DNA from 3 places in the Vogesella amnigena genome. Region 2 is predicted to be linked to each of the others. Evidence: riboswitches for the same ligand, from Rfam matches in the RefSeq annotation. Region 2 holds a riboswitch; each other region holds the start of a gene.
What was found. Region 2 has a riboswitch for glycine ahead of gcvT (glycine cleavage system aminomethyltransferase GcvT). Riboswitches for the same ligand answer to the same signal wherever they lie in the genome.

Region 1 (6,414 bases), on a different contig from region 2:
CTCATCCACCACGAAGCCACCTCCCACCGAGTAGTAGGCGCGCTTGTCCAGCACTTCACCTTGATCGTTACGCGCCTCAAAGGTCATGCCGTTCGGGTGAAAGGGCAGTGTCTTGCGCTTGTGCAGCACCAGATGTTCACCCTCGGCAAAGGCGATTTCGTGGCTGCCAAGCAGCCGCAGCCGCTTGCTGTCACGAATCGCCGCCACCATGCCCGGCACCGCATCGGTATCCACTTCGTCCGGCAGCTCGCCCTGTAGCCCAAGCAGCACGGCAATGTCGGAGCCGTGGCCCTTGCCGGTGGCGCCCAGCGAGCCGAACAGCTCGCAGCGCACGCTGGCCACTGCCGGCAGCAGACCGTCTTTTTCCAGACGGGCGACAAACTGCCGCGCGGCACGCATCGGGCCGACGGTATGCGAGCTGGACGGGCCGATGCCGATCTTGAACAGATCAAACACGCTGAGGGCCATGATCAGCTCCCGCTGGTTTCACGGTATACCGGGAAGGCGGCACACAGCTCTGCAGCCTGGCGTTTTACACGCGCGCTCACTTCCGGGTTCTCGATGTCGTCGAGAATGTCACACACCCAGTGCGCCACCTGGCGCGCTTCGGTTTCCTTGAAGCCACGGCTGGTGATCGCCGGGGTGCCGATACGGATGCCGCTGGTCACGAACGGGCTTTGCGGATCGTTCGGCACCGCGTTCTTGTTCACGGTGATGTGGGCGGCGCCCAGCGCGGCGTCGGCCGCCTTGCCGGTAAGGCCCTTGTCGATCAGGCTCAGCAGGAACAGGTGGTCGTCGGTTTTGCCGGAGACGATGCTGTAGCCACGGTCCTGGAACACCTGCACCATGGCGCGGGCGTTGGCCAGCACCTGCTTCTGGTAATCAACGAATTCCGGCTGCAGCGCCTCCTGGAATGCCACCGCCTTGGCGGCAATCACGTGCATCAGCGGGCCGCCCTGGATGCCGGGGAATACCACCGAATTCAGCTTCTTCTCCAGCTCCGGGTTGGCCGCAGCGAGGATCAGGCCGCCACGCGGGCCGCGCAGGGTCTTGTGGGTGGTGGTGGTCACCACGTGGGCGTGCGGAATCGGGTTCGGGTACAGGCCGGCGGCTACCAGGCCAGCTACGTGGGCCATGTCCACGAACAGGTAGGCACCGATGCTGTCGGCGATTTCGCGCATGCGCTTCCAGTCCACGATCAGCGAGTAGGCGGAGAAGCCGGCCACGATCATCTTCGGCTGGTACTCATTGGCCATGCGCTGTACTTCGTCGTAATCGATCTCGCCGGTTTCCGGATTCAGGCCGTACTGCACCGCGTGGTAGATCTTGCCGGAGAAGTTGACCTTGGCGCCGTGGGTGAGGTGGCCGCCGTGGGCCAGGCTCATGCCGAGCACGGTGTCGTGCGGCTCCAGCAGCGCCATGTACACGGCGGCATTGGCCTGGCTGCCGGAGTGCGGCTGCACGTTGGCGTAGTCGGCGCCGAACAGCGCTTTGGCACGGTCGATGGCCAGTTGCTCCACCACGTCCACGTGTTCGCAGCCGCCGTAGTAGCGCTTGCCGGGGTAGCCCTCGGCGTACTTGTTGGTGAGCTGGCTGCCCTGGGCCTGCATCACGCGCGGACTGGTGTAGTTTTCGGAGGCAATCAGCTCGATGTGGTCCTGCTGGCGTTGGTCTTCGGCCTGCATGGCGGCCCACAGGGCGTCGTCGAAGCCGGCAATCTGCATATCACGGGTAAACATGGCGCTCTCCAGACAAAGGCTGCGGCCAACCTTGGCCGCAAGCCCGGTAAATGGGGGTGGGTGGTCGCTAGCGACCTTGCTTGCCCCCTCTGTCCGTGTGCCTGAGAGATTGGGTGCGCGTGTACGCACCGTGCTGCCTTCGGCGAGGCGCCATGCGGGCGCCTGCTCTCCAGAGAGCCTGGGCAGACAGTCCTTTTGCCTGAGAGTTTTCGGGGCGATTCCCCTTCGGCGCCGCCGCTGGTTTTGCAACCGGGCGATCTCTCCTGTCTGCCTGATGTGGCTGCGACCCAATCTAGAGAGCGGGTTGTCGGGCGTCAATGCCGCCGGTGGAGCGCCTGGCCATGGCGATGGCAGGGCGCCTGGCGGTGGGGATTGCGCCGGGAGGAAAATAGGTGGATTTGCGTCGCGGTCAAAATGAAAGCGGTCGCTTATGGCAATGCCGTCAGGGGCGGCCTTCGCATGTCGCTGTAAAAATAAATTGCTGATTTATATGGGAATTGATGTGTTTTTGCCACAGTCGGCCTGCGGTCAGCGCGTCTCGGCGTCGCGGTCCTGGTTCAGTGCATCTGTCAGCGGTTGGCAACCATGCGGAAAGTTTGTCTGCAATTCGCAGTCGCAGGTGAAGGGTTGCGGCCGCATGATGGCGTAGCCCTGGGCATAATCGATGCCCAGCAGGCCAACGGCCTGCATCAGCTGCGGCGTTTCGACGAACTCGGCGATGGTGCGCTTGCCCATCACGTGGCCGATGTGGTTGATGGCTGCCACCATGGCGTGATCGATGGGGTCGTCCAGCATGTCCTTGACGAAGCTGCCGTCGATCTTCAGGTAGTCCACCGGCAGGTGTTTCAGGTAGCTGAACGATGACATGCCGGAGCCGAAATCATCCAGCGAGAAACGGCAGCCCAGCTGCTGCAGCTCGGCAATAAAGCGCGTGGCATCGCTGAGATTGGCGATGGCGCTGGTTTCGGTGATCTCGAAACAGATGCTGTGCGGTGCAATGGCATGCTGGCGGAACTGCTCGCGCACGAAATCGAGAAAAGCATCGTCGCCGATGCTGTTGCCGGACAGGTTGATGGCGCAGGTGGCAATGGGGGCCCCCTTACGGCAATGCTGTCTGGCAGCCAGGGTGGCAAATGCCTGCTGCACCACCCAGCGGTCGATCAGCAGCATCAGGCCGTAACGCTCCGCCGCCGGGATGAAGCTGATCGGCGGTACCAGGCGGCCGAATTCATCGTGCAGCCGCAGCAGCAACTCGATATGGACGCCGCTGGACGCCTCTTCGTGCAGCGGCGCGATCTGCTGCATGTATAGACGGAAGCGGTTTTCCTCCAGTGCCAGGTGGATGCGCTGCACCCAGGCCATCTCGCCGTACTTCATCGATAGTTCCGAGTCGTCCGGATGGTAGACCTGCACCCGGTTGCGCCCCTTTTCCTTGGCCATGTAGCAGGCGACATCCGCAGCGCGCAGGGCTTCGGCCAGGGTGCTGAGTGGCCGGCTAAGATGCACCAGCCCGATGCTGATACTGGTATTGAACGGCCGGCCCTGCCAGACAAAGTGCAGATCCTGCACGGTTTGCCGCAACGCCTCGGCAATCTGGCCGGCATGAATGGCAGGGCAGTGCTCCAGCAGGATGCCGAATTCGTCGCCGCCCAGCCGGGCCAGGGTGTCCCCGTCACGCAACTGTTTTTGCAGCAGGGTGCAGATCTGGCGCAGCAGCTCGTCGCCGGCTGCGTGTCCACTGGTGTCATTCACCAGCTTGAACTGGTCCAGGTCGAGAAACATCAGCGCATGTTCTACCGGCTTGCTGCTGCTGGCCTGCCGCTCGATGGCGAGCTCCAGGCGCTGCTCGAATTCGCGGCGGTTTACCAGGCCGGTGAGCGCATCGTGACTGGCCTGCCAGGACAGGTTGGCAACGTACTGGCGCTCGCGGGTCATGTCGTGCAGCACCAGTACCGCACCACTGACACGGCCATGGCTGAAGATCGGCGCGGCAACCAGGGAAATGGCAATGGCACTGCCGTCCAGGCGCACCATCAGCTGGGCATGCTGGCTGCTGCCGCTGGTTTTTCCGCTCAGTATCTCTTCCAGCAGCTGGCCGTCTTGTTGCTGGTTCTGCTCGTCCAGCATGCGGATTATGGAGTTCAGCGGCAGTCCGCGTGCCTGTTCGTCCAGCCAGGTGGTGAGCTGCTCGGCTGCCGGGTTCATGTAGGAGATGAAGCCGGCTTCATCAATGGTGATGACGGCATCGCCAATCGAGGCCAGGGTAACCTGAGCGCGTTCCTTTTCTTCGTTCAGGGCTTGTTCGAATGCGGTGCGCTGTCGCAATAGCTTGCTGGTACGCCGGGTTGCCAGCATGACCAGCAGTGCACTGGCCAGTACGTTGACGGTGAGCAGCAGCTGCTGGATGAAGCGGGAGGCGGCCCCCAGCGAATCGGAGAAGGCCTTTTCCAGCGGGGTGAGCTGTTCGTTGATGTGGCGGATCTGCGCCGCCCAGCTGCGTATTTCCTCAGGGCTGGGGCGGTGGTGGCTGAAGGTGGCATGCATGCTGGCCGCAAGCTCGGTGAGCTGCAGCAGGTGATGGTCGCCGGCGGTCCAGTGCTGGATGGCGGTTTTCAGGTAGCTGACGTGGCGGAAATTGCGGTACAGCCAGATCATGCCGGGGACGTCGTCCGGGTGGTTGCCGCCCTGTATGAAACTGCTGCCGGCGCGCGCGAGATCAGGCTCGGCGGCATCCAGCGCCTGTCGGCCGTCACGGTCCGCCAGCGGAATGGCGATGGCTTGCTGGTAACGCTGAAACAGCAGCGGGTCGCCGCTGTCGGCATAAAGCTTCAGATAGTGAATGGCATCTTTCTGCCCCTTCGACCACAGGCTCTCGCCGCTGACATAGGCGCGCACATTCGACAGCATGTACAGGCTGATGCCGCTGACGGCAGCCTGCAGTATGGCCACCAGCACAAAAGGCCAGACGGTGCGCAGCAAGCGAGCGTGATGGCTGCTGGGTGGTGGTCGCATGAGTCTAGGTCGCCTTTCTTGTTGCGTGCCCCCTGTATGGGCATTTCAGGTCAGGTCGAGGTGTGGCGAGACGGCGATAGGCGGCAAAACGAGTTTGAATGAATTCTTATCAATATATAGCTGCAAGCACGCAAACTGCATAGTATTTGCCGGCGGGCAGCAGGAGATGGCACCGATTGCGGTGGGGCTGGCGCGGGATGGCGGCAGCAAAACGGGGCCGGCGCGTAACAGGTGATGCTGTCGTGCGCCGGCCCCGTTGGGGGTGTGGCAGCGGGTTTACTGCCAGCAGATCAGGGTGTGGTTCTTCTTGCCGCGCTTGAGCAGGCTGTACTGGCCAAACAGGCGCTCACCATCGGCAATCTGGTGTTCCAGGCTGTCTGCCTTGTAGCCGTTGATGCTCACCGCGCCGCTCTGGATGAAGGTGCGGGCCTCAGACTTGGACTTGGCCAGGCCGCCTGCCACCAGGGTGTCGATCAGGCCGGCATTGTCGCGTGGCAGCTGGACACTGGGCATGCCATCCTGCGCCAGCTGTGCCAGGTCGGATTCCGTCAGGTCGGCAACACTGCCGCTGAACAGGCTGGCGCTGATCCGTTGCGCGGCCTCCACTGCGGCCTGGCCATGCACCAGCGCGGTTACCTGTTCCGCCAGGATGCGCTGTGCCTGCGGCTTGCCGCCGCTGCTCTTGTCCTGCTCCTCGATGGCGGCGATCTCGTCCAGCGACAGGAAGGTAAAGTAGCGCAGGAACTTGTACACGTCGGCATCGGCGGTGTTCATCCAGAACTGGTAGAACGCGTATGGCGATGTCTTCTTGGCATCCAGCCAGATAGTGCCGGACTCGGTCTTGCCGAACTTGGTGCCGTCGGACTTGGTGACCAATGGCATGGTCAGACCAAATACCTGCTCCTGGTTGAGTCGACGAGTCAGGTCAGTACCCGCGGTAATATTGCCCCACTGGTCGGAGCCGCCGATCTGCAGTTTGCAGCCAAGACGTTTGTTGAGTTCGGCAAAGTCATAGCCCTGCAGCAGGCTGTAGCTGAATTCGGTGTAGCTGATGCCCTGATCTTCACGACTGATGCGCTGCTGCACTGCTTCTTTCTTGATCATCTGGTTGATCGAGAAATGCTTGCCGATGTCGCGCAGGAACTCCAGCGCGCCCATGCCGCCAAACCAGTCGTAGTTGTTGGCCATGATGGCGGCGTTGGCGCCTTCGAACGACAGAAACGGCGATACCTGGTCGCGGATCTTGTCTACCCAGCCGGCAATCACATCCGGGGTGTTCAGCTTGCGTTCGGTGGCCTTGAAGCTGGGGTCGCCGATCATGCCGGTGGCGCCGCCAACCAGCGCAACGGGGCTATGTCCTGCCTGTTGGAAACGGCGGAGCATAAGAATGGGTACAAGGCTGCCGATATGCAGGCTGTCTGCGGTCGGATCGAAGCCGCAATACAGAGTCACGCTCTCCTTGGTCAGCAGTTCGTCGAGGGCTGCCGCATCGGTTTGCTGTGCGATCAGGCCACGTGCTTGCAGATCCTGGATAAGGGCGGACTGGAACATCTTGGGAATTCTCCTTGGTGTGAAACGGCGCCAGCCTTGAAGCGGCAACGAGCGGCTATTCTAGCCGATTTTGCTGCACCGCAGTCTGTGCCGTGGCCAGCGGCGGTGCGTG
Region 2 (6,414 bases):
GGGCAGCAGCAGCAGCGACCGCCTGATGCCGGCTCGCTTCGGCACCCATGCCATGGAGCTGCTGATCAACGACATGCTCAAGCTCGGTGCCAGCCGCCGCAGCCTGGAAGCCAAGGTATTCGGTGGCGGCAATGTGCTGGATGGCATGACCAAGGCTAATATCGGCCAGCGCAATGCCGGTTTCGTACGCGCCTTCCTGGCCCAGGAAAACATCCCCATCGTGGCGGAAGACCTGGGGGCGGATATCGCGCGCAAGGTGTATTTCTTCACTGACAGCGGCAAGGTGCTGATCAAGAAGATCCGCCCGCAGCACACTCTGGTGCAGGAAGAGGAAAGCTACCGCCGCCGCATCGACCGCGACAGCGAGAGCAAGGCCGGCGGCGACGTGGACCTGTTCATCTGAGCCAGTCGAGAGTGTTGACAACGTTCCTTTGCACTGCAAAAGAGTGTTGTTTTATCAACAGGAAGGCTGCCGACTCAAGCACTTGGCTAGAGCGGCCCGGCTTTGCCGGGGCCGGTTACGCATAAGCGGGTAGTTTGTCAGTCGCCAGGGTTGGCCGCATCTGCGGCCAACCTGCTACTGCTAGCGCTCCAGCAGCGGCAGCTTGTCTGTCACCGTGGCCCAGTGTTCATGGTCCGGCAGCGGCTCCTTCTGCTCCACGATTACCGGCCATACCCTGGACAGCTCGGCATTCAGTGCCAGCATGGCGTGCTGGGCCGGCGGCAGCTCCTCCTCGGTGGTGATGGCGTTGATCGGGCACTCCGGCACGCACAGCGTGCAATCGATGCACTCGTCCGGGTCGATCACCAGAAAGTTGGGGCCTTCGTGGAAGCAGTCCACCGGGCACACTTCCACACAGTCGGTGTATTTGCATTTGATGCAGGCTTCGGTTACAACGTGCGTCATTTTTCGCCCTCCAGCGCAGCCCGTGGTGGCCGCCTCTGCTGATTATTGTTTGCCAGCCCGCATATGTCTGCTTCTGATTCCACCTATCGTGGCCGCTTCGCGCCCAGCCCCACCGGTCTGTTGCACGCCGGCTCGCTGACCACGGCAGTCGGCAGCTACCTGGAAGCTCGCAGCCGGGGCGGGCAATGGCTGCTGCGCATGGAAGACCTGGACCCGCCACGTGAAATGCCGGGGGCTGCGGCCAACATCCTGCGCACGCTGGAAGCCTTCGGCTTTGAATGGGACGGCGAGGTGGTGTACCAGAGCCAGCGTCATCACCTGTACCGCGCGGCGCTGGATCAGCTTGTCCGCCAGGGCGACGCCTACGGCTGTGCCTGCACCCGCAAGGAAATCAGCGAACAGGGGCGGCGTGGCGTGGATGGCATGGTCTACCCCGGTACCTGCCGTCACGGCGTGGCTGCAGGGCGCAGCCCGCGTGCCTGGCGGCTGCGGGTGCCGGATGCCGAACTGGGCTTCGACGACCGGCTGCAGGGCTATTACGCGCAACAGCTGCAACGCGACATCGGCGATTTCGTGCTGCTGCGTGCCGATGGCTTCTGGGCCTACCAGCTGGCGGTGGTGGTGGATGATATCGAGCAGGGCATCAGCGATATCGTGCGTGGCGCCGACCTGCTGGTGTCCACCCCGCGCCAGCTGTGGCTGCGGCAGTGTCTGGGCAGCGCGATGGTCAGCCATTGCCACCTGCCGCTGATGGTGAATGCCGCCGGCGAGAAGCTTTCCAAGCAGACGCTGGCGCCTGCCATTTCCCCAGCGTTGGCCGCACAGGAGCTGCGGCTGGCACTGCGGCGGCTGGGCCATGTCGCACCGCCGGAGGTGCAGAGCCTGGCGGAACTGTGGCAGTGGGCGCGCGGCAGTTGGTCATTGTCCACAGTGCCGGTAGGCCCGGTAGTGATCGAATAACTGCCTAAACGCTTGGCGCTAAAGCGATTTATCACGTGCTGCGGCAAGCGACTTGTCGCAAGTGTCTGAAAACTGGGCAAAACCCGACTTGCCAAGCGGGCTTTGGGCGACGATAATCGCCGCATTCCGCAGGAGAGTGCAGCCGCAGGGCTGCCGCCGAAGGCGCAAGTGCACCCGCAATCGCTCAGGCAAAAGGACTGCAAGAATCGGGCCGCAAGGCCTGCTGAATCTGGAGAGCGGCGCATAACGCGCCCACCGAAGGGGCTAACGGCGCAATGCCGGAAAATCTCAGGTGCATGGACAGAGGGGTGTGAGCTAGCGGAAAAACTCACTCCGAGGACTTGCCCAATGACGGCCCCGAAACGTACCCCACTGTTTGACGCGCATATTGCTGCCGGTGCAAAGATGGTTGACTTTGCCGGCTGGGAAATGCCCATCCATTACGGCTCGCAGCTGAAAGAACATGAAGTTGTGCGTAACGACGCCGGCATGTTCGACGTGTCCCACATGACCGTGGTCGACATCAGCGGTAGCGACGCCAAGGCCTGGCTGCAAAAGCTGATCGCCAACGACGTGTCCAAGCTGGGCTTCGAAGGCAAGGCCCTGTACTCCGGCATGCTCAACGAGCAGGGCGGCGTGGTGGACGACCTGATCGTGTACCTGGCAGCCAATGGCTACCGCATGGTGATCAACGCCGGCACTACCGAAAAAGACCTGGCATGGATGGAAAAGCAATCCGCCGGTTTCGACGTGAAACTGCAAGTGCGCCGCGACCTGGCCATGCTGGCGGTACAAGGCCCGCAAGCCATTGCCAAGGTCTGTGCCGTGAAGCCGGACTGGGCTGAAGCCATCCAGGGTCTGAAAGTATTCCAGGGCCTGCCGTTCGGCGAGTGGTTCGTGGCCCGCACCGGTTACACCGGTGAAGACGGCCTGGAAATCATGATTCCGGCTGCCGAGGCCATCAATTTCTTCAATCAGCTGCAGGCAGCCGGCGTAGCGCCGATCGGCCTGGGCGCGCGCGACACCCTGCGTCTGGAAGCCGGCATGAACCTGTACGGCCACGACATGGACGAAACTGTGTCGCCGCTGGAAGCCGGCATGGGCTGGACCATTGCCTGGAACCCGGAAGAGCGTGACTTCATCGGCCGCAAGGCACTGGAAGCCCAGAAAGCCGCCGGCGTGGCCATGAAACAGGTTGGCCTGGTGCTGGAAGGCCGCGGCGTGCTGCGCGAAGGCCTGAAAGTGGTGGTAGAGGGCGCGGGTGAAGGCATCATCACCAGCGGCACCTTCTCGCCGACCCTGAAGCATTCCATCGCCATCGCCCGTGTTCCGGCTGCTACCGGCGCCACCGCTCTGGTGGACCTGCGTGGCACCCTGACCGAAGTGCGCGTGGTGAAAATGCCGTTCGTGCGCAACGGCAAGAAAGTTTTTGAATAAGCTGGTGTATAACGACGTGGCGAGAGCGTCACCCCGGTACTACCCAATCAAGATCCAAACTATCTGCATCAGGAGAATCACATGAGCAACATCCCCGCCGAACTGAAATACGTATCCAGCCACGAATGGCTGCGTCTGGAAGCTGACGGTACCGTTACCGTGGGCATCACCGAGCATGCACAAGAGCTGCTGGGCGACATCGTGTTCGTGGAACTGCCGGCAGTTGGCAGCGCACTGGGTGATGGCGAGCAGGCTGGCGTGGTGGAATCGGTAAAAGCCGCTTCCGATATCTACGCGCCGATCGCCGGCGAAGTGCTGGAAGTGAACGCCGAACTGGAAGCAACTCCGGACCTCGCCAACAGCGAGCCGTACGGCGCAGGCTGGTTCTTCAAGATCAAGCCGGCCAACGCCGCCGATCTGGACAAGCTGCTCGACGCCGCTGCCTACGCAGCCGAAATCGGCGCCTGATCGAATTGCCCTGCCGTCTCTCGATGGCGGGGCTTTTGTTTTTTTGAATCAGGATTCCGCCACGAAAACCACGAAAAGACACGAACGATAAATTAGCAGTCACATCCGTACGATGCGACCTGTCAGGGTGGGTTCGTGTGATTTCGTGGTTTTCGTGGCCAAGATCCTGGTTCTTTAATGACGGAACCGAAGACATGTCGCTCTCGCAACTCTTCAATCATCAAGAATTCATCGAACGCCACATTGGCCCGTGCGAGGCCGAGAAGGCCGAGATGCTGGCCTACGTAGGTGCTGCCTCGCTGGAAGACCTGGTAGCGCAGACCGTGCCGGCCAACATCCGCTTCAACCGCGCGCTGGACATCCCGCCGGCGCAGCGCGAAGCCGACGCCCTGGCCGACCTCAAGGCCGTAGCCAGCAAGAACGTGGTGAACAACTCCTTCATCGGCCTGGGTTACTACCCGGTGCTGACCCCGGGCGTGATCCTGCGCAACGTGCTGGAAAACCCGGGCTGGTACACCGCCTACACCCCGTACCAGGCTGAAATCGCCCAGGGCCGCCTGGAAGCGCTGCTGAACTTCCAGCAGATGATCATCGACCTGACCGGTCTGGAAGTTGCCAACGCCTCGCTGCTGGACGAAGCCACCGCCGCCGCCGAAGCCATGGCCATGGCGCGCCGTGTGTCCAAGTCCAAATCCAACCAGTTCTTCGTGGACAGCCGCGTGCTGCCGCAGACTCTGGATGTGATGCGTACCCGTGCCGAATACTTCGGCTTCGAGCTGGTGCAGGGCCACCCGGAAGAAGCCGGCAACGGCGAATACTTCGGCGTGCTGTTCCAGTACCCGGGCGAATCCGGCGAGCTGCTGGATCTGACTCCGTACATCGCTGCGGCCAAGGCCAAGGGCGCGCTGGCCGTGGTTGCTGCCGACGTAATGGCGCTGGTGGCACTGAAGTCGCCGGCCGAAATGGGCGCCGACGTAGCGGTGGGCAACACCCAGCGCTTTGGCGTGCCGATGGGCTTCGGCGGCCCGCACGCCGCCTTCTTCGCCTTCAAGGACGACATGAAGCGCTCCGCCCCGGGCCGCATCATCGGCGTATCGGTGGATGCCAAGGGCAAGACCGCGCTGCGCATGGCACTGCAGACCCGCGAGCAGCACATCCGTCGCGAAAAGGCCAACTCCAACATTTGTACCTCGCAAGTGCTGCTGGCCAACATCGCCGGCATGTACGCCGTGTACCACGGCGCCGAGGGCGTGAAGCGCATCGCCGCGCGCATCCACCGCATGGCTGCCATCTTCGCCCACGCGGTGAAGGCTGCCGGCGGCAAGCTGGTATTCGACCGCTTCTTCGACACCGTACAGGTTGAGCTGGGCGCCAATGCGGCCAACGTTTACGCCGCTGCACTGGCAGCCGGCATCAACCTGCGCGATGCCGGTAACGGCGTGCTGGGCGTGGCCTTCCACGAAGCCGCTACCGAAGCCGACCTGAAGCAGCTGATCGAGATCTTCACCGGCAAGCCGGCCGATATCGCCGCGCTGGACGCCGCCGCTGCAGACGCCATTCCGGCCGCGCTGAAGCGTGAATCCGCCATCCTGTCGCACCCGGTGTTCAACACCCACCACAGCGAACACGAGATGCTGCGCTATCTCAAGAAGCTGGAAAACCGCGACCTGGCGATGAACCACTCCATGATCAGCCTCGGCAGCTGCACCATGAAGCTGAACGCCACCAGCGAGATGATCCCGATCACCTGGCCGGAATTCGCCAACATGCACCCGTTCGCCCCGCGCGAACAGACTGCCGGCTACCTGGAAATGATCGAAGGCCTGCAGCAGCAGCTGATGGCCATCACCGGCTTTGACGCCATTTCCATCCAGCCGAACTCCGGCGCGCAGGGCGAATACGCCGGCCTGCTGGCGATCCGCCGCTACCACGCCAGCCGTGGCGAAGCGCACCGCACCATCTGCCTGATCCCGCAATCCGCACACGGTACCAACCCGGCTACCGCGCAGATGCTGGGCATGCAGGTTGTGGTGGTGAAGACCGACGACAACGGCAACGTGGACATGACCGACATGCGTGCCAAGGCCGAGCAGCATGCGGCCAACCTCGGCGCGCTGATGATTACCTACCCGTCCACCCACGGTGTGTTCGAGGAAGGCATCAAGGAAATCTGCGAGATCGTGCACGCGGCCGGTGGTCAGGTGTACATGGACGGCGCCAACATGAACGCCCAGGTGGGTCTGACCCGTCCGGCCGACATCGGTGCCGACGTGCTGCACATGAACCTGCACAAGACCTTCTGCATCCCGCACGGCGGCGGCGGCCCGGGCATGGGCCCGATCGGCATGAAAGCGCACCTGGCGCCGTTCATGGCCAACCACGTGGTGTCCGCAGTACCGGGCGCCGTGGCCGGCCAGAGCGCGGTATCCGCTGCGCCGTTCGGCTCCGCTTCCATCCTGCCGATCTCCTACATGTACATCCGCATGATGGGCGCGGAAGGCATGAAGCACGCCACCGAAATGGCACTGCTGAACGCCAACTACCTGATGAAGAACCTGTCGGCGCACTACCCGGTGCTGTACACCGGCCGTAACGGCCGCGTGGCACACGAGTGCATCATCGACCTGCGCCCGCTGAAGGCC
Region 3 (6,414 bases), on a different contig from region 2:
ACCGCGACCGGATTCGCCGGCACGCGCGGCCTCGATGGCGGCATTCAGCGCCAGCAGGTTGGTCTGGTCGGCGATGTCGCGAATCACGCCCACGATGCCCTTGATCTGCTCGGACTGGCCGGACAGGCTGCCCATCACGTTATGCAGCGATGCCACCGCATCCTGAATCGACTGTACTTCGCGCTCCACCTCGGCCATGGCGCGATGCGATTCCACCGAGTTGGTGCGCGACTGCGCCACCAGGCCTTCGGTTTCGCCCACGTGGTCGGCAATGTGGTTGATGCTGACGGTGATTTCCTCGATGGTGGCCGCGGTAGCGGACAGCTCGGTGGACTGCACGCGGGAATCCTGGCCGATCTTTTCCGCCACGCGGCTCAGCTCGCTGGCGTCGCGCGCCAGTGCGTCGGACTCCTCGCGCACGGTGATGAACATCTCGCGCAGCTTGGCAACAAACTGGTTGAAGTCATCGGCAATCTTGCCCACTTCATCCAGATTGCCCACCGGCAGGGTCTTGGTAAGGTCGCCATGGCCGCTGGCCACTTCCTTCATTGCCTTGTGCAGGGTGCCCAGGCCGGACAACATGCGCGCCACACCGACATACGCGAAGATACCAGCCAGGATCATGCCGGCCACGGCCAGACCTACCATCACCATCAGCAGCTGGCGTACCGGCGCCATGGCAGCCGCATGCGGCACGGCCACACCCAGCAGCCAGGTCGTATTCGGTACCGGGAACAGCGCCACCATCTGCTTGCTGCCATCCAGCTCGGCAAACTGGATCTGGCCATCCTTGTTCAGCGCGTTCAGGTCAAAGCCCGGAATCACGTCGCTGATCTTCTTCAGACCGGAATCCTTCTGCGGATGGGCAATCACGTCGCCAGCGGCAGTAATCAGGAAGGCGTAGCCATCGCCCGGCAGCTTGGCGGCAGTCACTTCCTCCACCACCCGTGCCAGGGTCACGTCACCACCGGCCACGGCCACCAGCTGACCGCCATCCTTGCGCGCCTGGGCAAAAGTGATGATCGGGCGCTTGGTAGCGGCATCGATATACGGCGGCGAAGCGATTGGGCCGTTGGCATCCTTGGCCGCCAGGAACCACGGACGGCCAGTCGGGTCGTAGCCCGGCGGCACCGGCGAACCGCCGGTGAACTGGGTCATGGTCTTGTCCGGCTGGCCAACATACATGTCATCGAACTTACCGGCCTGCTGTGCCTGGTCGAGAATGGGCTTGAGTTCACCGGTACCAAAGCGCGGCAGTACCGATGCCACGATGGTCTGGCGCACCTGCACCCACTCGGAGACAAAGCTCACCTTGTTGTCGGCCGCCATCTTGATCTGGCCTTCGATCTGGCTCTCCAGCGTGGAGCTCATCTTCCAGTAGGCCACGCTACAGAAGACGACGGCCAGGGCTGCGATGACCAGCAGCACAAACGCCATCAGTTTTGCGCGCAAAGACATGATTGGTTCTTCCCCTGTTTATTGAATTATGGAGTTGGGTTTTGCTACAAACGAGGGCTGGCCTCGTTCCTTTTATAGTCAGAAATCAATTTCGTGTACTTTTGCTTGCGCCACCGTGCACAAGCTAACGACATTTGATTTAAAACAATTTTACATTTTCGATATGTTAGGTTTAAGCCGGAAAAATTTCCACTAGAAGCTGAAGAAAGTTCCCGATGGCCGTTCCCGGCAAGATGCCAGCCTTGCTAGCCCGCTCGCTGTGCACCACTCAAGGAGCACGGCCGTGGATTCGGCAGCAAGCATTCCGCGGCAAGCCGATCAGCAATTGCTGCAACTGCACATCGAATACTGTCCGACATGCGTTGACAGCCCGCGCCGGCTTCTCTAGATTGCGCCAAGCCACGCGGCCAATTTCACAGGTTGGCCGCCACCAGTGCAGGAGAGACTGCCCGGGCCTTGCGCCTGGCGGCAGCGCCGAAGGGGAATCGCCCCAGAAACTCTCAGGCAAAAGAACTGCTCTGGTCAGGCACTCTGGAGAGTAGGCCCGCAGCCGCGCGGCCTCGCCGAAGGCAGCATGGCCAGTACACACTGCGCCGCAATCTCTCAGGCAAAGGGACAGAGGGGGCATCGTCCGGTGATACCGGGCGGACGCCCATCCATCTGTCTGCCACACCCAGCAGACCGTCTGCCCGTCACCGCCCGTTTTGCAAGGCGCGGTGCGGCCAACCTTTTGCCGCCAGCGCCGGTGACCAAGGAGATACCCAATGTTTACCCAGGACATGCAGATTGCCGGCTTCGACGACGCCCTGTGGGCCGCCATGCAGGCCGAAGACCAACGCCAGCAGGACCACATCGAGCTGATTGCCTCCGAAAACTACACCAGCCCGCGCGTGATGCAGGCGCAGGGCAGCCAGCTCACCAATAAATACGCCGAGGGCTACCCCGGCAAGCGCTACTACGGCGGCTGCGAGCACGTGGACGTGGTGGAGCAGCTGGCCATCGACCGTGCCAAACAGCTGTTCGGCGCCGACTACGCCAACGTGCAGCCGCACTCCGGCAGCCAGGCCAATGCCGCCGTGTACATGGCGCTGCTGGAGCCGCACGACACCGTGCTTGGCATGAGCCTGGCCCACGGCGGTCACCTCACCCACGGCGCCAAAGTCAACTTCTCCGGCAAGATCTATCACGCAGTGCAGTACGGTCTGAATCCGGAAACCGGCGAGATCGATTACGACGAAGTGCAGCGCATGGCCAATGAATATCAGCCGAAGATGATCGTGGCCGGCTTCTCCGCCTACTCGCTGATCGTGGACTGGAAGCGCATGCGCGAGATCGCCGACAGCATCGGCGCCTACCTGTTCGTGGACATGGCGCACGTGGCCGGTCTGGTGGCTGCCGGGCTGTACCCTAACCCGATTCCGCACGCCCACGTGGTGACCACCACCACCCACAAGACCCTGCGCGGCCCGCGTGGCGGCCTGATCCTGGCTGCGGCCAACCTGGAGCTGGAGAAGAAGCTGAATTCGGTGGTATTCCCCGGCATTCAGGGCGGCCCGCTGATGCACGTGATCGCCGCCAAGGCCGTAGCGTTCCAGGAGGCGCTGCAGCCGGAATTCGTCGACTACCAGAAGCAGGTACTGGCCAACGCCCGCGCCATGGTGGCGGTGTTCCAGGAGCGCGGTTACAGCATTGTGTCCGGCAAAACCGACGACCACCTGTTCCTGCTGAGCCTGATCGACAAGGGCCTTACCGGCAAGGCTGCCGACGCCGCGCTGGGCGCCGCTCACATCACCGTGAACAAGAACGCGGTGCCGAACGACCCGCAAAGCCCGTTCGTGACCAGCGGCATCCGCATCGGCACCCCGGCCATCACCAGCCGTGGCTTCAAGGAAACCGAGGCGCGCCAGGTGGCGCACTGGGTGTGCGACATCCTCGACGACATCGAGAATCCGGAAGTGAGCGCGCGTGTAAAACGCCAGGTAGCGGAGCTGTGCGCCGCCTATCCGGTCTATCGTTAAATAGTAGTGAACGTTGCGGCCAACCCTGGCCGCAACGTATTGTCCAATAACACGGGCTTACCGCCTGTAAACCGGGCGCCGCCAACCCACGGCGGCGCCGCAACCAGACAAGAGAAGCAGCATGGCTATCAGTGTTTTCGACCTGTTCAAGATCGGCATCGGCCCCTCCAGCTCCCACACCGTCGGCCCGATGCGCGCCGCGCGGCAGTTTGTTGCCCGCCTGGAAAAAGACGGCTTGCTGGCCGCCACCACGCGCGTGAAATCGGAAATGTTCGGTTCGCTGGGCGCCACCGGCAAGGGGCACGGCACCGATACCGCGGTGCTGCTGGGTCTGGCTGGCGAACAACCCGACTTGGTCGATACCGACGCCGTGCCGCAGATACTGGCCACCATCCGTACCGACAAGGCCATCAACCTGCTCGGCCAGCAGCTCATCGCCTTCAACGAAGCGGAAGACCTGCTGCTGTACAAGCGCAAGGCCCTGCCCTACCACCCCAACGGCATGATCTTCGAAGCCTTCGACGCTGCCGGCAACAGCCTGTCCAAGCGTGCCTACTACTCGGTAGGCGGCGGCTTCGTGGTGGACGAGGCAGCGATCGATGCCGGCTTTGTGCCGCCGGGCGTGACCGAACTGAAGCACCCGTTCAAGACCGGTGCCGAGCTGCTGGCGCTGTGTCAGCGCCACGGCAAGAGCATCAGCCAGATCATGCTGGAGAACGAGCTGGCCTGGCGCAGCGAGGGAGAGGTGCGCGCCGGTCTGCTGCAGATCTGGCAAGTGATGCAGGGCTGCGTGCAGCGCGGCTGCAGCCACGAAGGCATCCTGCCCGGCGGCATGAAGGTAAAACGCCGCGCCGCCGACCTGTACCGCAAGCTCACCAATGCGCCGGAAGCCGCACTGCGCGACCCGCTGACGGTGATGGACTGGGTAAACCTGTACGCACTGGCGGTGAACGAGGAAAACGCCGGCGGTGGCCGCGTGGTAACCGCCCCCACCAACGGTGCCGCCGGCATCATCCCCGCAGTGCTGCATTACTACGCGCGCTTTGTACCGGGCGCCAACGACGATGGTGTGGTGCGCTTCCTGCTCACCGCCGGCGCCATCGGCATCCTGTTCAAACTCAATGCCTCCATCTCCGGTGCAGAAGTCGGCTGCCAGGGCGAAGTTGGCTCTGCCTGTTCCATGGCCGCCGGCGCACTGGCGGAAGTGCTGGGCGGCACGCCGGAACAGGCGGAAAACGCCGCCGAGATCGGCATGGAGCACAACCTGGGCCTGACCTGCGACCCGGTGGGCGGCCTGGTGCAGGTGCCGTGCATCGAGCGCAATGCCATGGCGGCGATCAAGGCCATCAACGCCGCGCGTATGGCACTGCGTGGCGACGGTCAGCACTTTGTGTCGCTGGACCGGGTGATCAAGACCATGCGCGACACTGGCCGTGACATGAGCAACAAGTACAAGGAAACCGCGCGTGGCGGCCTGGCGATCAATGTGATCGAGGTGCCGGTGAACATCGTGGAGTGCTGATGCCCATCTGCGGCCAACCCTGGCCGCAGACAAGACAACGCCCGCAAATGCGGGCGTTTTTCATGGGCAACCGTAAATACCGACTTAGCGGCTTGACCTCCAAGACGGCATCTATTCACCACGTAGGTTGCGGCCCTGCGCAGCGAAGCCCAACGTTTACCGCGTCAGGTTTTGTATCCGCTGCGCGGATGATGTTTGAAGTCGCCGGTTCCGCCCGGCGGACGGGCCAGGGGGCGTGCCGCCGCCCCCTCGCGACCCCGCTCGCCCCTTATGGTCCGCGAAACCCCGGCCAAAAAGGCATTCGCCAGGCGCCGGCAATTCGCCGTTTGCTAACGTCAAACGGCTCAGCTGCCGTCTTAAAACCTGGCGAACACCATTTTGGCCGGCGCTCCCCGTGGGGCAGTTTGGGCGCTTCACAACGTTGGCCGCAAATTTTGTTGCGGCATGACCGCCCAAACGGTATCTGCGGTGTTACGCGGTATCCGTTGCACACAAACAAAAAGCCCGGCATTGCTGCCGGGCTTTGCTGACTTGCGTCGAGAGGCTTACTGGGCCGCGGAAGCAGCAGCTGCCGGAGCGGCGCCACCACCAACGGTTTCCATCACGGTCCACTGACCGTTCTGTACCTTGTACACGGTAATGCCACCGTCTTTCAGGTCGCCCTTCTCGTCGTAGGTCCAGTTGGAAGAGGTCACGCCATCCTTGTACTGGATCTTGGCCAGTACCGGCAGGTACTTGGCCGGCTCGGCGGAGTTGGCTTCCTTCATGGCGGCGATCAGCACGCGGGTAGCATCGTAGCCGTACGGGGAGTAGGTAGCTACGTCCATGTTGAAGCGGGCCTTGTAACGGGTAGCGTAATCAGCACCCTTCGGCATCTTGTCCAGCGGCAGGCCAGCCAGCGAGGCGATGGTGCCTTCGGCTTCCTTGCCAGCCAGCTGCAGGAAGTTCGGGGTCTTGGTCATTTCGCCGGATACCAGCGGAGCCTTCAGACCCAGGCGCTTCATCTGCTTGGCCATCGGAGCGGACTGCGCATCGGCGCCACCGTAGAACACCACGTCCGGCGATACGCCCTTGATGGAAGTCAGGATGGCGGCAAAGTCGGTAGCCTTGTCGTTGGTGAATTCACGCTTCACCACTTCGCCACCGGCTGCCTTCACTGCCTTCTCGAATTCGTCGGCCAGACCCTGACCGTAAGCGGTGCGGTCGTCAACGATCACGATCTTCTTGGCGCCCAGCTTGTTCACCACGAACTGGCCCATTACCGAACCCTGCTGGGTGTCGGAGGTCATGGAACGGAAGGTGGTCTTGTAACCCTGGGTGGTGAACACCGGGGAGGTCGCCATGGCTACCATCGGGATGCCGGCGTCAGAGTAGATCTTGGAAGCCGGGATGGAGGTGCCGGAGTTGAAGTGGCCA

Region 1: another riboswitch for glycine. It lies ahead of glyA (serine hydroxymethyltransferase); the one in region 2 lies ahead of gcvT (glycine cleavage system aminomethyltransferase GcvT).
Region 3: another riboswitch for glycine. It lies ahead of glyA (serine hydroxymethyltransferase); the one in region 2 lies ahead of gcvT (glycine cleavage system aminomethyltransferase GcvT).

Annotation. Positions count from the first base shown of each region.
Region 1 is NZ_JBHRYH010000042.1:46,171-52,584, forward strand. It holds gene ACFOKJ_RS13640 (L-serine ammonia-lyase) at 1-468, opposite strand, end outside; gene glyA (serine hydroxymethyltransferase) at 471-1,739, opposite strand; glycine riboswitch at 1,917-2,015, opposite strand; gene ACFOKJ_RS13650 (EAL domain-containing protein) at 2,268-4,751, opposite strand; gene tyrS (tyrosine--tRNA ligase) at 5,028-6,302, opposite strand.
Region 2 is NZ_JBHRYH010000043.1:31,393-37,806, reverse strand. It holds gene cheD (chemoreceptor glutamine deamidase CheD) at 1-403, shown strand, start outside; gene fdxA (ferredoxin FdxA) at 584-907, opposite strand; gene gluQRS (tRNA glutamyl-Q(34) synthetase GluQRS) at 971-1,867, shown strand; glycine riboswitch at 1,987-2,077, shown strand; glycine riboswitch at 2,087-2,181, shown strand; gene gcvT (glycine cleavage system aminomethyltransferase GcvT) at 2,216-3,304, shown strand; gene gcvH (glycine cleavage system protein GcvH) at 3,386-3,772, shown strand; gene gcvP (aminomethyl-transferring glycine dehydrogenase) at 3,967-6,414, shown strand, end outside.
Region 3 is NZ_JBHRYH010000015.1:5,675-12,088, reverse strand. It holds gene ACFOKJ_RS06945 (methyl-accepting chemotaxis protein) at 1-1,458, opposite strand, end outside; glycine riboswitch at 1,885-1,984, shown strand; glycine riboswitch at 1,986-2,081, shown strand; gene glyA (serine hydroxymethyltransferase) at 2,223-3,476, shown strand; gene ACFOKJ_RS06935 (L-serine ammonia-lyase) at 3,598-4,998, shown strand; gene ACFOKJ_RS06930 (branched-chain amino acid ABC transporter substrate-binding protein) at 5,544-6,414, opposite strand, start outside.